2 regions of the Hahella sp. NS-SX17 genome follow, and region 1 is predicted to be linked to the other one. Evidence: predicted binding sites of a transcription regulator. Region 1 holds the regulator's gene; the other holds the start of a gene.
What was found. The regulator PhoB, encoded in region 1, activates phosphate uptake and scavenging genes when phosphate is short. The targets are predictions, from matches to a motif close to TGTCATANNNNTGTCANA.
Positions count from the first base shown of each region.

Region 2: the regulator PhoB is predicted to act here: its motif matches at 2,017-2,034, upstream of AC2IBB_RS09260 (N-acetylglutaminylglutamine amidotransferase).

Region 1 is NZ_CM170632.1:1,089,042-1,095,229, reverse strand. Features, by position in the region: gene AC2IBB_RS05000 (monovalent cation:proton antiporter family protein) at 183-2,156, shown strand; gene ubiA (4-hydroxybenzoate octaprenyltransferase) at 2,206-3,108, shown strand; gene phoB (phosphate regulon transcriptional regulator PhoB) at 3,247-3,939, shown strand; gene phoR (phosphate regulon sensor histidine kinase PhoR) at 3,997-5,325, shown strand; gene AC2IBB_RS04980 (response regulator) at 5,332-6,188, opposite strand, start outside.
Region 2 is NZ_CM170632.1:2,041,222-2,047,409, reverse strand. Features, by position in the region: gene ngg (N-acetylglutaminylglutamine synthetase) at 1-31, opposite strand, end outside; gene AC2IBB_RS09260 (N-acetylglutaminylglutamine amidotransferase) at 116-1,888, opposite strand; gene AC2IBB_RS09255 (MarR family winged helix-turn-helix transcriptional regulator) at 2,105-2,572, shown strand; gene AC2IBB_RS09250 (malate synthase G) at 2,660-4,834, opposite strand; gene AC2IBB_RS09245 (carboxymuconolactone decarboxylase family protein) at 5,217-5,681, opposite strand; gene AC2IBB_RS09240 (LysR family transcriptional regulator) at 5,828-6,188, shown strand, end outside.

The sequences.
Region 1 (6,188 bases):
CTCCAAATGATTAATATGCCAATGGTATTGGCACATTAATAAAGAGGCGCATGGAGGCGACGGCGAGCCGCGGGAGACAGGACCTGACATGGGCAGCCCTGTCGTTGCAGACATGTAGAAGGAAGCTATTTGTCTGCCTGAATAATAATTTACTAACAGGCGATGCTGGTTCCTTACCTATTATGCATGAAGCTAATCTGAGTCAGTTTCTGGTGCTGATTACAGCGGCGGTCGTCGTATCGTCGCTGTTCCGGCGTATGAACGTTCCCTCTGTCCTGGCTTACCTTGCGGTAGGCCTCGGCGTTGGTCCCACAGCCCTGGGCTGGGTGGACGACGTAGAGACAATCCAAGTGCTGGCGGAGTTCGGCGTGGTGTTTCTGCTGTTCTCCCTCGGGCTGGAATTCTCTCTGGCCAAGATGATTGCTTTGCGCAAGGTAGTGTTCAACCTGGGCGGCTGGCAAGTGGCGGTAAGCAGTTTGGTGATTTTCGGCATCGCCCGGCTGTTCCAGGCCAGCACCGAGGAGGCCATCATTATCGCCGGCGCATTAGCGTTATCCTCCACAGCAGTAGTCAGCAAAGAGCTGGTGCAGCGTAACGAACTGGGTCAGCCCCACGGCGTGATGTCGATGGGAGTGCTGCTGTTTCAGGATCTGGCTGCAGTTATCTTTTTGATTCTGGTGCCGTTTCTGGCCGGCGGGTCGGATAGTTCACTGGCCGCCGCTCTGGCCATCACCCTGGGTAAAGGCGCGCTCTTGTTCGCGCTGATGCTGGCGATCGGCAAGTATCTGTTGCCGTTCATTTTTTCGGAAGTCGCCAAATCTCATTCAGAAGAGCTGTTTGTACTGACCGTGTTGATGGTGTCGTTATTGGCCGCGGCGTTGACGCACAGCTTCGGTCTGTCTATGGCCCTGGGCGCGTTCATCGCGGGCATGATGCTGTCCGAAACTCACTATAAACATCAGATTGAAGCGGATATCCGTCCTTTTCGCGACCTGTTGCTCGGCCTGTTTTTCATCAGCGTCGGCATGATCGTCGACTTCGGAGAAGTCGTCGCGAACTGGCCTTGGATACTTCTCATCACCGCGATGCTTCTGGCGGCGAAAGCCACGCTGATCGGAGTGCTGGCGTATCGTCACCAGAAAGACAGGGCGGTAGCGTTGAAAACCGGACTTTACCTGGCTCAGGGCGGCGAGTTCGGATTCGCCCTGTTTGCGTTGGGAGAAAAGTTTCAACTCATCTCCAAACAAGCCGGCGCGGTAGTCATTACCACTGTCATTCTCAGCATTACCTTGACTCCCGGGCTGATGAGCCTCGCACGTCACCTCAGCACCCGCTTTCCCTCCGATAAAGGCCAGGGCATGGCGCAGACCCGTGTCGAAGCGCTGACTGTCGCCTGCTCGGAGTTGGAAGGTCACGCCATCGTTTGCGGATTCGGCCGCGTTGGCCAGACGGTCGCCCGGTTCATGCGCCGCAGCGCCATGCCCATGACCGCCGTGGACAAAGATCCGGTGCGGGTAAAAGAAGCCGCCGCCGCAGGCGAGCCAGTTCATTTTGGCGATTCCGAGCGTCTGGACATTCTCAAAGCCCTTGGCCTGGAAAGAGCTCGCCTGATTATCATCACTTACGCAGATGTGGACAAAAGTCTGGCGGTCATTCGCAAGGTGCGCTCAACCGGTTCTCAAGTGCCGATTCTGGTGCGCACGGCGGACGACTCCAAGATGACGCTGTTGCAAGAAGCCGGCGCCACGGAGATCGTGCCGGAGACGCTGGAGGCCAGCTTGATGTTGGTCACCCAAGTGCTTACCCTTATGGGCGCGCCGGCAAGGAAAATTCATCGCCAGATCGAAGAAGTCCGCCGCAGCCGCTATAAAATGCTGCATGGCTACTACCCAGGCATTAACTCCCAGTTGGTCGGCGCTGACGGGACGCCACTGGAAAAACTGCATGCACTGACGCTGCCTGACGGCGCCTACGGCTGCCATCGCTCACTGGCGCAAATGAAGCTGGCGGCCTGCAATATCGACAGCATCCGTCGCGGCGAAGAGGAGTTCTTCGACCCCACTGGCGAGTTTATCCTGCAACCCGGCGACACACTGATTCTGCATGGCTCGGCGGATCAGGTTGAACAGGCGGAAAACAGATTGCTGGGCGGCTGAGCTTGAACGCGATATCAATCCACACACTAAAACAGGATTCTGTCTGGTTATGAAATCCCAAGGGCGTCCAGCTCCTTCCCTGGCGGAGCAGTTCAAGGCGAAATTGCCGGTCTACATTGACCTCACGCGACTGAACCGCCCTATCGGAACCTATTTGCTGCTTTGGCCTACCCTGTGGGCGCTATGGCTGGCCTCAGAGGGCGCGCCCTCCATCAAGAACCTGTTCATTTTCATATTAGGTGTTTTGTTGATGCGTTCAGCCGGCTGTGTGATCAACGATTACGCTGATCGCCGCATAGACATGCACGTAGAGCGCACCAAGGGCCGTCCATTCGCCCAAGACAGGGTGACGGAAAAAGAAGCGCTTACACTGTTCGGCGTATTGGTCGGCATTTCATTTATTCTGGTGCTTTTCACCAACGCCCTGACGATCTATCTTTCCGCTGGCGCACTGGCGCTGGCTTCTACGTACCCTTTCATGAAACGACACACTTACCTGCCCCAGGTCGTACTTGGCGCCGCTTTCGCTTGGGGCATCCCCATGGCATTCGCTGCAGAGTTGGACGCCGTGCCGCAACAGGCGTGGCTTTTGTACACTGCGACAGTGGTTTGGACCGTCGCCTATGACACCATGTACGGCATGGCGGACCGGGAAGACGACCTCAAGATTGGCGTCAAATCCACGGCGATCCTGTTCGGTGAAGCCGACCGCGCCGCCGTGGCGGGACTGCAAGTATTGACCCTGGGCATGCTGTTTATGGTTGGCGCACAGTATGAACTGGGCGTCTATTATCAGGTTTCGCTGATCGTCGCCGCCGTCTTGTTCGTGTATCAACAACACCTGATTCGCGACCGCGAATCTCAACACTGCTTCAAAGCCTTTCTCAACAATCACTGGGTCGGCGCCGTCGTTTTTCTTGGTCTGGCGCTGGAATTCATCTTCCGCCCCTGACTAGGCTACGTCATGCCTTTTGTCCGGCCATCACAGGCCGGCCCCATTTCCATCACATTTATTAAGCGCCTGTCATATACTTGTAACAAAACGCCGTTGTAATAATTCGGCAATCGAGTATTCAAAAAGGTGTTTTGCATGGCAAGCAAACAAGTTCTCATTGTGGACGATGAGCCCGCCATCCGGGAAATGATCGCAGTCGCTCTGGAAATGGCCGACTATGACTATCTGGAGGCAGGAGACGCGCGGGAAGCGCATGCGTTGATCATTGATCAGAAACCGGACCTCATACTGTTGGACTGGATGTTGCCCGGCGTCAGCGGCATTGAATTCGCACGCAGACTCAAGCGTGACCAAAACACCTCGGAAATCCCACTCATCATGCTCACCGCTAAAACCGAAGAGGACAACAAAGTCCAGGGCTTGGAAGTGGGCGCCGACGACTACATCACCAAGCCATTCTCTCCAAGAGAGCTGGTCGCCCGCCTGAAAGCTGTGCTGCGACGCACCGCCGTACAGGGTATGGAAACGCCCATTGAAGTCGAGGGGCTGCGACTGGACCCAGTATGTCACCGCGTCACCGCCAAAGGCGATGCGCTCAACATGGGCCCCACAGAGTACAAGCTCCTGCAGTTCTTTATGACGCATCAAGAACGGGTGTATACTCGCGGACAGCTTTTGGACCAGGTATGGGGCGGCAACGTCTATGTGGAAGAGCGCACGGTGGACGTGCATATTCGACGCTTACGCAAAGCGCTGGAGCCCAGCCATCATCATTTGGTTCAAACCGTGCGTGGGACGGGGTATCGCTTTTCGACACGAGCGCCATAAGCGCAGCGACCTGTCTTAAATAATAAATAATTCCAAAAGAAGTATTCATCAAAACGCATGCGCAATCACTGGCGTCATTATGCGCGGCTACTGGTTTACAGTTTGCTGGGCTGCATCGTTGTCGGACTTGTCATAGGCTCGGTAGCCTGGGCGCTGGTGTTTGGTCTTACCGCGTATCTGGGATGGACACTCACACAGGCGTTTCGGATGCATCGCTGGCTGTATCAGACGAAAATGGAAGACCCACCCGAGAGTCGCGGTCTCTGGGGGGACTTGTTTGACGGCATTCATCGTCTACAGGTGCAGCACTACCGCTCCCGTGACCGGCTGCAAGCGATGATTGACCGCATACAGGAATCCACCAACGCACTCAAAGACGCCGTCGTCATGACTAACAGCGAAGGCGCAATGGACTGGTGGAACCAGTCCGCAGAAAAGCTGCTCGGGTTCAAATACCCCACTGATCGTGGCCAACTCATCTATAACCTGATCCGCACACCGATTTTTAAACGCTATTTCGCCTCCAAAAAGTATCAGGAACCGCTGATCCTCAACGCCCCGAATAACCCCAACCTGAAGTTACAGTTTCACATCACTTTGTTTGGTGAAGATGATCGCTTATTGCTGGTTCAGGATGTCACCCGTCTGTATCGCCTGGAAGAAATGCGGCGGGACTTCGTCTCTAACGTTTCTCATGAGCTGCGTACGCCATTAACGGTTATTTCCGGTTATTTGGAAACCCTCATCGACAATGCTGACGATTTACCGCCGCGCTGGAATCGCGCCATGAACCAAATGCAGCAACAGGCGCAGCGAATGGAGGCGCTGGTTAATGATTTATTGCTTCTGTCCCGTATAGAAAATGACGGCTCAAATTTCAAAGCCACACTGGTGGATATAGACAGCATGCTGCGCGCCATCTGCAGCGACGCCCGAGCGCTCAGCCAGGAAAAAGGCCACCGGATAGAATTAAACCTGGAAAGCGCCGCCGGACTGACCGGTAACGAAACGCAGTTGCACAGCGCCTTCTCCAACATCGTCATGAATGCAGTGAAATATACCCCCGCCAATGGGGAAATCCGGGTGCGCTGGTTCGAAGATAAGAAAGGCGTGCATTTCGCCGTCAGAGACAGCGGCATTGGCATCGATCCCCTGCACATCCCCAGGCTGACGGAGCGCTTTTACCGGGCCGACCCTTCACGGGCCGCAGACACGGGGGGCACCGGCCTGGGCCTTGCTATCGTCAAACACGTCTTGATCAATCACGATGGGGAACTGGAAATCACCAGCCATATCGGCGCAGGAAGCACTTTTACCTGCCACTTCCCACGCGCCCGCATGGCGTCTGCGGAAGCGTTAGCGGAAGCCGAAGAAGTGAGGGATTAAATAAGCTTAGAATTTAGCGATAAACTTGGATAAGGACGCCATCTTATCCGGGTCTTCATCCACAAAACGGATAACGATACTGATAAAGTCCGTATCCACCCGTTTCTCCACGGCCTGAAGCATGTGCACATAGCCGTTGATCCGCTCAAGGGTCTCGCCATCGTCGACCTCTATGTCCACCACCGCCGGATCAAGAATCATCGGAAAACGTTGTCCTCGCTTGGCGATCACTTTCACTTCCGTCAGGGTAATAGCTTTAATCACGCAGGGCAGGTTGAACTCAGCAAAACGAATCTGCGCCAGGGCCTTCTTGCCTGAGACCGCTGGCGCAGACTTTTTCGGAGAAGAGGTTCCCCCAGTCAACAAGGCTGCGCTATCAGCAAAAGGACCAGGCGTCACGGCTGGCGCTGAGGTTTGTTTGGCGCTGTCGGACGCCTGCATCAATACGGAGGCGGAATCAGCGCCCGGTCGGGCGGAAGAAGTTTTTTCACCGGCGGCGCGTTTAAGCTTGGCGGCCAACTGTTTATTGACCTTCTGCGCCAGCATTTCAGGACTGAAGGGTTTTCCCAGATAATCGGAAACGCCGCTCTGCACCGCTTCCACGACATGCCCCCTGTCTCCACGGCTGGTAACCATGACAAAAGGCGTCTTCTTGTAGGCATCTTGACCCCGCGCCCACTGTAGCAATTCCAGCCCCGACATTTCAGGCATTTCCCAGTCGCACAGGATGAGGTCATAGTGCGTCTTATTCATCAGGATCTGCGCTTTTTTCCCGTTGATGGCTTCTTCTACCGTCACTTGAGGAAAATAGGTGCGCATCGCCCGCTTCACCATATCGCGAACGAAACTCGCGTCATCAACCA
Region 2 (6,188 bases), 950 kb from region 1:
TTTCATGATGATGGCGGGGTGTAATAGCCATATTAATGTAACCTTTCGTGCCTGAGGTTGCTTACCGCAACGTCTGTGCGACGCTGCGGGCTTTACGGCTGAATAATGCTTACCGTTATAAATTGTGGCGCTGCAGCCAGAGCTCAAGCAGGCCAAGCTGCCAGAGTTTGGAGCCGCGCAACGGCGTAATATGCATATCGGGCGACAACAACAGGTTGTCCACATAAGCCTGATCAAAAAGACCGCGCTCCCTAGCGCGTTGCGTGGACAGGGCTTCCTTCACCCACTCCAGGATAGTTCCGCGCAGATACTTCAGCGCAGGCACTGGAAAATAGCCTTTGGGGCGGTCGATCACTTCGTGAGGAATGACTCGACGCGCCGCCTCTTTCAAAATCCATTTGCCTTCATCCCGTACTTTCAATGGCGACGGAATGCGCGCCGCCAGTTCCACCAGCTCGTGGTCAAGGAACGGCACCCGCGCCTCCAGGCCGGCGGACATGGTCATGTTGTCCACCCGCTTCACCGGATCGTCCACCAGCATCACGCTCATATCCAGCCGTAGCGCCTTATCTACCGGATCATCGGCGCCGGGACGCAGGAAGTGCTGTTTAACGTATTCGCCAGCGTAGTCCGGCGCTATCCAACGGCGTTGCACCGTCTGCTTGTACTCTTCGTAACTGCGATCAAAAAACGCTTCGCGATAACTGGCGTAAGGGTCTTGAGCGCCTACCAAAGGCGGATACCAGTGGTAGCCGCCGAACACTTCATCGGCGCCCTGCCCGCTCTGCACCACCCGGCAATACTTGCTGACTTCCTGGGACAACAGATAGAACGCCACGCAATCGTGACTCACCATCGGCTCCGACATGGCGTCGATCGCCTTCGGCAACGCCGAGAACATACGGTCTGACGCGATCTGAATCTTGTGGTGACGAGTGTTGAAGTGGTTGGCGATGATATCGGAGTAGTGGAACTCGTCTCCTTGCTCTCCACCAACCGCGTCAAAACCGATGGAGAAAGTCTGAAATCCGTCCGGAACCACTTCCGCCAGCAATCCGACCAACAGACTGCTGTCGACGCCGCCGGAGAGCAGTACGCCGACCTCAACCGCTGCGTTATTGCGACGGCGCACGGACGCGAACAAGGCCTCCAGCAGGCGATCACGCCAATCCTCGGCTGTCAGCGCTTCATCACCCGGCTGTAAACCGAAAGCCAGACTCCAATAACTACCCGTATTGATATTTCCGGCGTTATCCAGCTCCATCCAGGTTCCCGGTTGCACCTTGTATATGCCTTCGAAAATCGTATCCGGCGCCGGCGTGACGGAGTGGAAGTTAAGGTACATGTTCAGCGCTTTCGGATTGATCGTCGCATTGAAGCCAGGCGCTTTCGCCAACGCCGGCATAAATGAGGCGAAACGCAGCATCTTGGCGTCATGCTGAAAGTAAAGCGGTTTAATGCCGAGACGATCGCGCGCCAACAGGGTCTTACCGCTATCGCGCTCCCAGACCGCCAGCGCAAACATGCCGTTGAAACGGCTCAGGCATTCCCTGCCCCAGGCGTGATAGGCTTTCAACACCACTTCCGTGTCGCCGTCGGAATAAAACTTGTAACCCTGTCCCTCCAGCTCGGAGCGCAATTCGCGGTGATTATAGATCGCGCCATTAAACACCACCGCCAGCCCTAACGCAGGGTCATAGAGAGGCTGCTGGGAAGCGTCGGAAAGATCCATGATTTTCAGACGCCGGTGGCCGAATGCGATATTGTTTTGAACGAAGACGCCTTCAGCGTCCGGGCCGCGGGGGGTTTGAATGTCGTTGGCGAGTCGGATGAAATTTAAATCGGGCGAGTGGTTGTCGAAGCGGATCTCTCCGCATATGCCACACATATGAACTCCTTGGTTTGTTCAAACATATAGCTGATCAATATTAGCACACATTTACTTTGACAACAAAGTAAACGCAGAGCATAGATCCATCTATACTTCTGTTTTTAGGTAATTTTAAAATTTTGTCATGTAATATTTATGTCACAAATTAAAAGGTGGATAGCCCAACAAGTATGAAGGATAATATGAGTTTTTCCATTGAAGTAATTTTTACCCATGACTCGACACGATGAAGTATTAGTCCTGATACGAAGGATTATTCGTGCAGCGGACCTCCGATCCAAGCAATTGGGCAAAGAAACCGGACTCACCGCGCCGCAGTTATTAATTCTTCGTTCTATCGGCGATTCCAGAAACACAACGATGAGCCAGGTCGCACAGAACATCAGCCTGAGCCAGGCGACAGTCACCAGTATTGTAGACCGGCTGGAAAAGAAAAGTCTGGTGGCGCGTATTCGCGATTCGGTGGACAAGCGCCGGATTTACCTGGTGCTGACGGATGAAGGCAAAGAAGTGCTGGCGGGCGCTCCCCGGCCGCTGCAGGAGCTGTTCACTTCCCGCTTCGACAATCTGCCGGAGTGGGAGCAGTATCTGATTCTGGCCAGCCTCGCCAAAGTTGCGGATATGATGGACGCTGCGGATATCGACGCATCACCGTTGTTGGCGGTCGGCTCCGTCACCTGAGGAGAGTCGCAAGAGGCGTCAGCCGCTTGACCTGAAAACGAAAACGCCCGGCTTCAGACCGGGCGTTTTGTCTTCAGCGTTTCAGAATCAACCGCCGAATTTCGCTTTCGCCTTGCGACGATAGGCATGCAGCAACGGCTCGGTGTAACCGTTAGGCTGTTCACACCCTTTCAGCACCAGATCACAGGCGGCTTGAAACGCCACGCTGTCGTCAAAGTTTGGCGCCATATTGCGATAACTGGGGTCGCCGGCGTTCTGACGGTCGACAATCGCCGCCATGCGCTGCAGGGTTTCCAGCACCTGCTCCTTTGAACAAACGCCATGGCGCAGCCAGTTGGCGATATGCTGACTGGATATGCGCAACGTGGCGCGGTCTTCCATCAGGCCCACATCGTTGATGTCAGGCACTTTGGAGCAGCCCACGCCCTGATCGACCCAGCGCACCACGTAGCCCAATATGCCCTGGGCATTATTATCCAGCTCCTGCTGAATATCCTGCGCGGACAAAGTCTGGTCGCCCAGCAATGGAATGGTCAGGATATCGTCTAGAGACGCCCGCGTACGGGAAGCGATTTCCTCCTGACGCGCCGCTACACTCACCTTATGGTAATGCAACGCATGCAAGGTCGCCGCCGTGGGAGACGGCACCCAGGCGCAATTGGCGCCCGCCTGCGGGTGGCCAATCTTGGCTTGAAGCATCTGCGCCATTTCATCAGGAATCGGCCACATGCCTTTGCCGATCTGCGCCTTACCTTTCAGACCCGCCGCCAGACCGGTATCCACGTTCCAGTCTTCATAGGCGTTGATCCATGGCTGCTGCTTCATCGCCGCCTTACGCACCACAGGACCGGCTTCCATGCTGGTGTGGATTTCATCGCCAGTGCGGTCCAGAAACCCAGTATTGATGAACACCACCCGATCCGCCGCCGCTTTAATGCACGCCTTCAGATTGATAGTGGTGCGACGTTCTTCGTCCATGATGCCGACTTTCAGAGTGAAACGCGGCAATCCCAGCGCATCTTCGATGCGAGCGAACAGATCATTGGTGAACGTCACCTCTTCCGGGCCGTGCATCTTCGGCTTAACGATATAAACGCTGCCGGTCTTGCTATTGCGCAGAGGGCCTTCGCCTTGCAGGTCGTGGATGGCGATCAGTGACGTCATCACGCCGTCCAGGATGCCTTCTGGAATGTCTTCGCCATTGCTGTCGAGCACGGCGTCTATCGTCATCAAATGACCGACGTTGCGCACGAACAACAGGCTGCGCCCGGGCAGGCTGAAACGCTCGCCATTAGGGGCGACGTATTCGCGGTCTGCGTGCAACGTACGAGTAACGGGTTCGCCGCCCTTGTCGAAGGTTTCCGCCAGGTCGCCTTTCATCAGACCCAGCCAGTTGCCATACGCCACCACTTTGTCTTCCGCGTCCACGGCGGCCACAGAGTCTTCACAGTCCTGGATGGTGGTCAACGCGGCTTCCATCAGAATGTCTTTGACGCCAGCGGGATCGGTTTTACCGATAGGGCTGGCAGCGTCGATCTGAATTTCAAAACGCAAGCCGTTATTTTGCAGCAGAATACCTTGAGGAGCGGAAGCTTCGCCGACGTATCCGGCCAGCTTGCTTTCATCCAGCAGGCCGACACTGGAGCCGGACTGCAGTTTCACCGCCAGGCGTCCGTTCTCCACGCTGTAGCCGATGGCGTCTTTGTGACTGCCGGAAGCCAAGGGAGCGGCTTCGTCCAGAAACTTACGGGCGAACTCGATAACCATGGCGCCGCGCACCGGATTGTAACCTTTGCCCTTTTCCGCGCCGTTTTCTTCGGAGATGACATCAGTGCCGTACAACGCATCGTAAAGGCTGCCCCAGCGCGCATTAGCGGCATTCAGGGCGAAGCGGGCGTTCATCACCGGCACTACCAGCTGCGGACCGGCCATAGTGGCGATTTCCGGGTCCACATTGGCGGTGGCGATCTGGAAGTCTTCCGCTTCCGGCGCCAGATAACCGATGTCTTGTAGAAATGTTTTATAGGCCGACAGATCGACCTTACCTGGGTTCTCGCGGTGCCAGGCGTCAATCTGCGCCTGCAGTTCATCGCGTTTTTTCAGCAACGCCTTATTTCTGGGAGCCATTTCATTGACGATGGCTTCCAGTTCGGACCAGAACTTATCCGCAGAAACGCCAGTTCCGGGGATCGCTTTTTCATTTACAAAGTCGTACAGAACCTTAGCGACCTGTAAGCCGCCTACTTGTACTCTATCTGTCATAGTAAGCCTCAACACACTCTCTTGTGGTTTCCTGAATCCCTTCGCGCATCGACAGACCTGTGCGACATGACGTCGCAAAGATCGCCGCAGACGCTTCATTACGGGTCCCCATCCGTTCCGAAGCAGGCGAAGAGCGCGTCATTTTACGTGAAAATACGTAGATAATCATGTGCAAAAGATTACTAGCAAATTTACGGCCCAGGTAATCGGGCGTAAGGATTAAACTGCCGCAAAGGGATGGCCGGATGATTATCCGTAGATAGGGAGAGCTTAAAGCGATCTATCGCCTATATAAAAGAAGCGATGACAGTCGAGCAGGAGTGCAAGGAGAAAGCGGAAGGAGCGAAGGCTCCCGCCGCGCGGAGATATCCAGCAAGGTCTGTTAATCGAACTGCCCCACCTGGTAGCTGCCTGGCTCATATGCGAACGACTTCGTCAGGCGGTTCCAACTATTGATCTGGGCGATAGCCAGAGCGAGATTCGCCGCCTGCGCATGCCCAAACAGACTGATTACCTTTTCCATCAAGGCGTCCTCCATTTTCTGCTCCGCCACCAGGGTCAATGTCTCCGTCAACGCCAGCGCCGCCCGCTCCTTGTCGTCAAAGCAAGCCATTTCCCGCCACACCACCACGGCGTTCAATTTCAACGGGTCGAAGCCAGCCGCCACCGCGTCCTTATAGTGCATGTCGACACAGTAAGCGCAGCCGTTAATCTGCGACGCCCGCAGGCGCACCAGCTCCAGCAGCTCTTGGGAAAGCCCGGTTTCACGCACATAACTTTCCACCGCCATCATGGCCGCATACAGGGGTTTGGGGATTTCCGCCAGGGCGATACGAGTGCTCATCATCGTGCTCCTTCTGTTAGTTAACCATATCAACTTGAAACAGGTGCATTATCAATCTATGCGTGAAACTTGAGAATAAGGCCTATAATCAAATCTGTTTTGCACAAGACGCAAAGCCATTCATTCTTCACAAGCAGTATAATTCCGCCATGTTCGACGAACTCAAAACTTTTATAAAGTGCTGCGAATGCGGTAGTTTCTCCGCAGCTGGCAAGGCGCTGCTCCTGTCGCCCTCCTCCGTCTCCCGCCAGATCGACAGCCTGGAAACCAAATTGCAGACCAAGTTGTTTCAGCGCACGACAAGACAGCTTATCCTCAGTGACGAAGGCCGCTTTCTCCTTGAGCGTGCTGAAGATATTCTGGCTCAGCTCGACGATACCGTCGCGTCTCTGCAACAACTGCGCAGTGAGCCCGAGGGACGGCTGCGCATTTCAGTTTTAGAAACCTACGGCCGATTACGCATCTCTCCCCTGTTGCCGAAGTTTCTCGCGCAACACCCCAAAGTCAGCA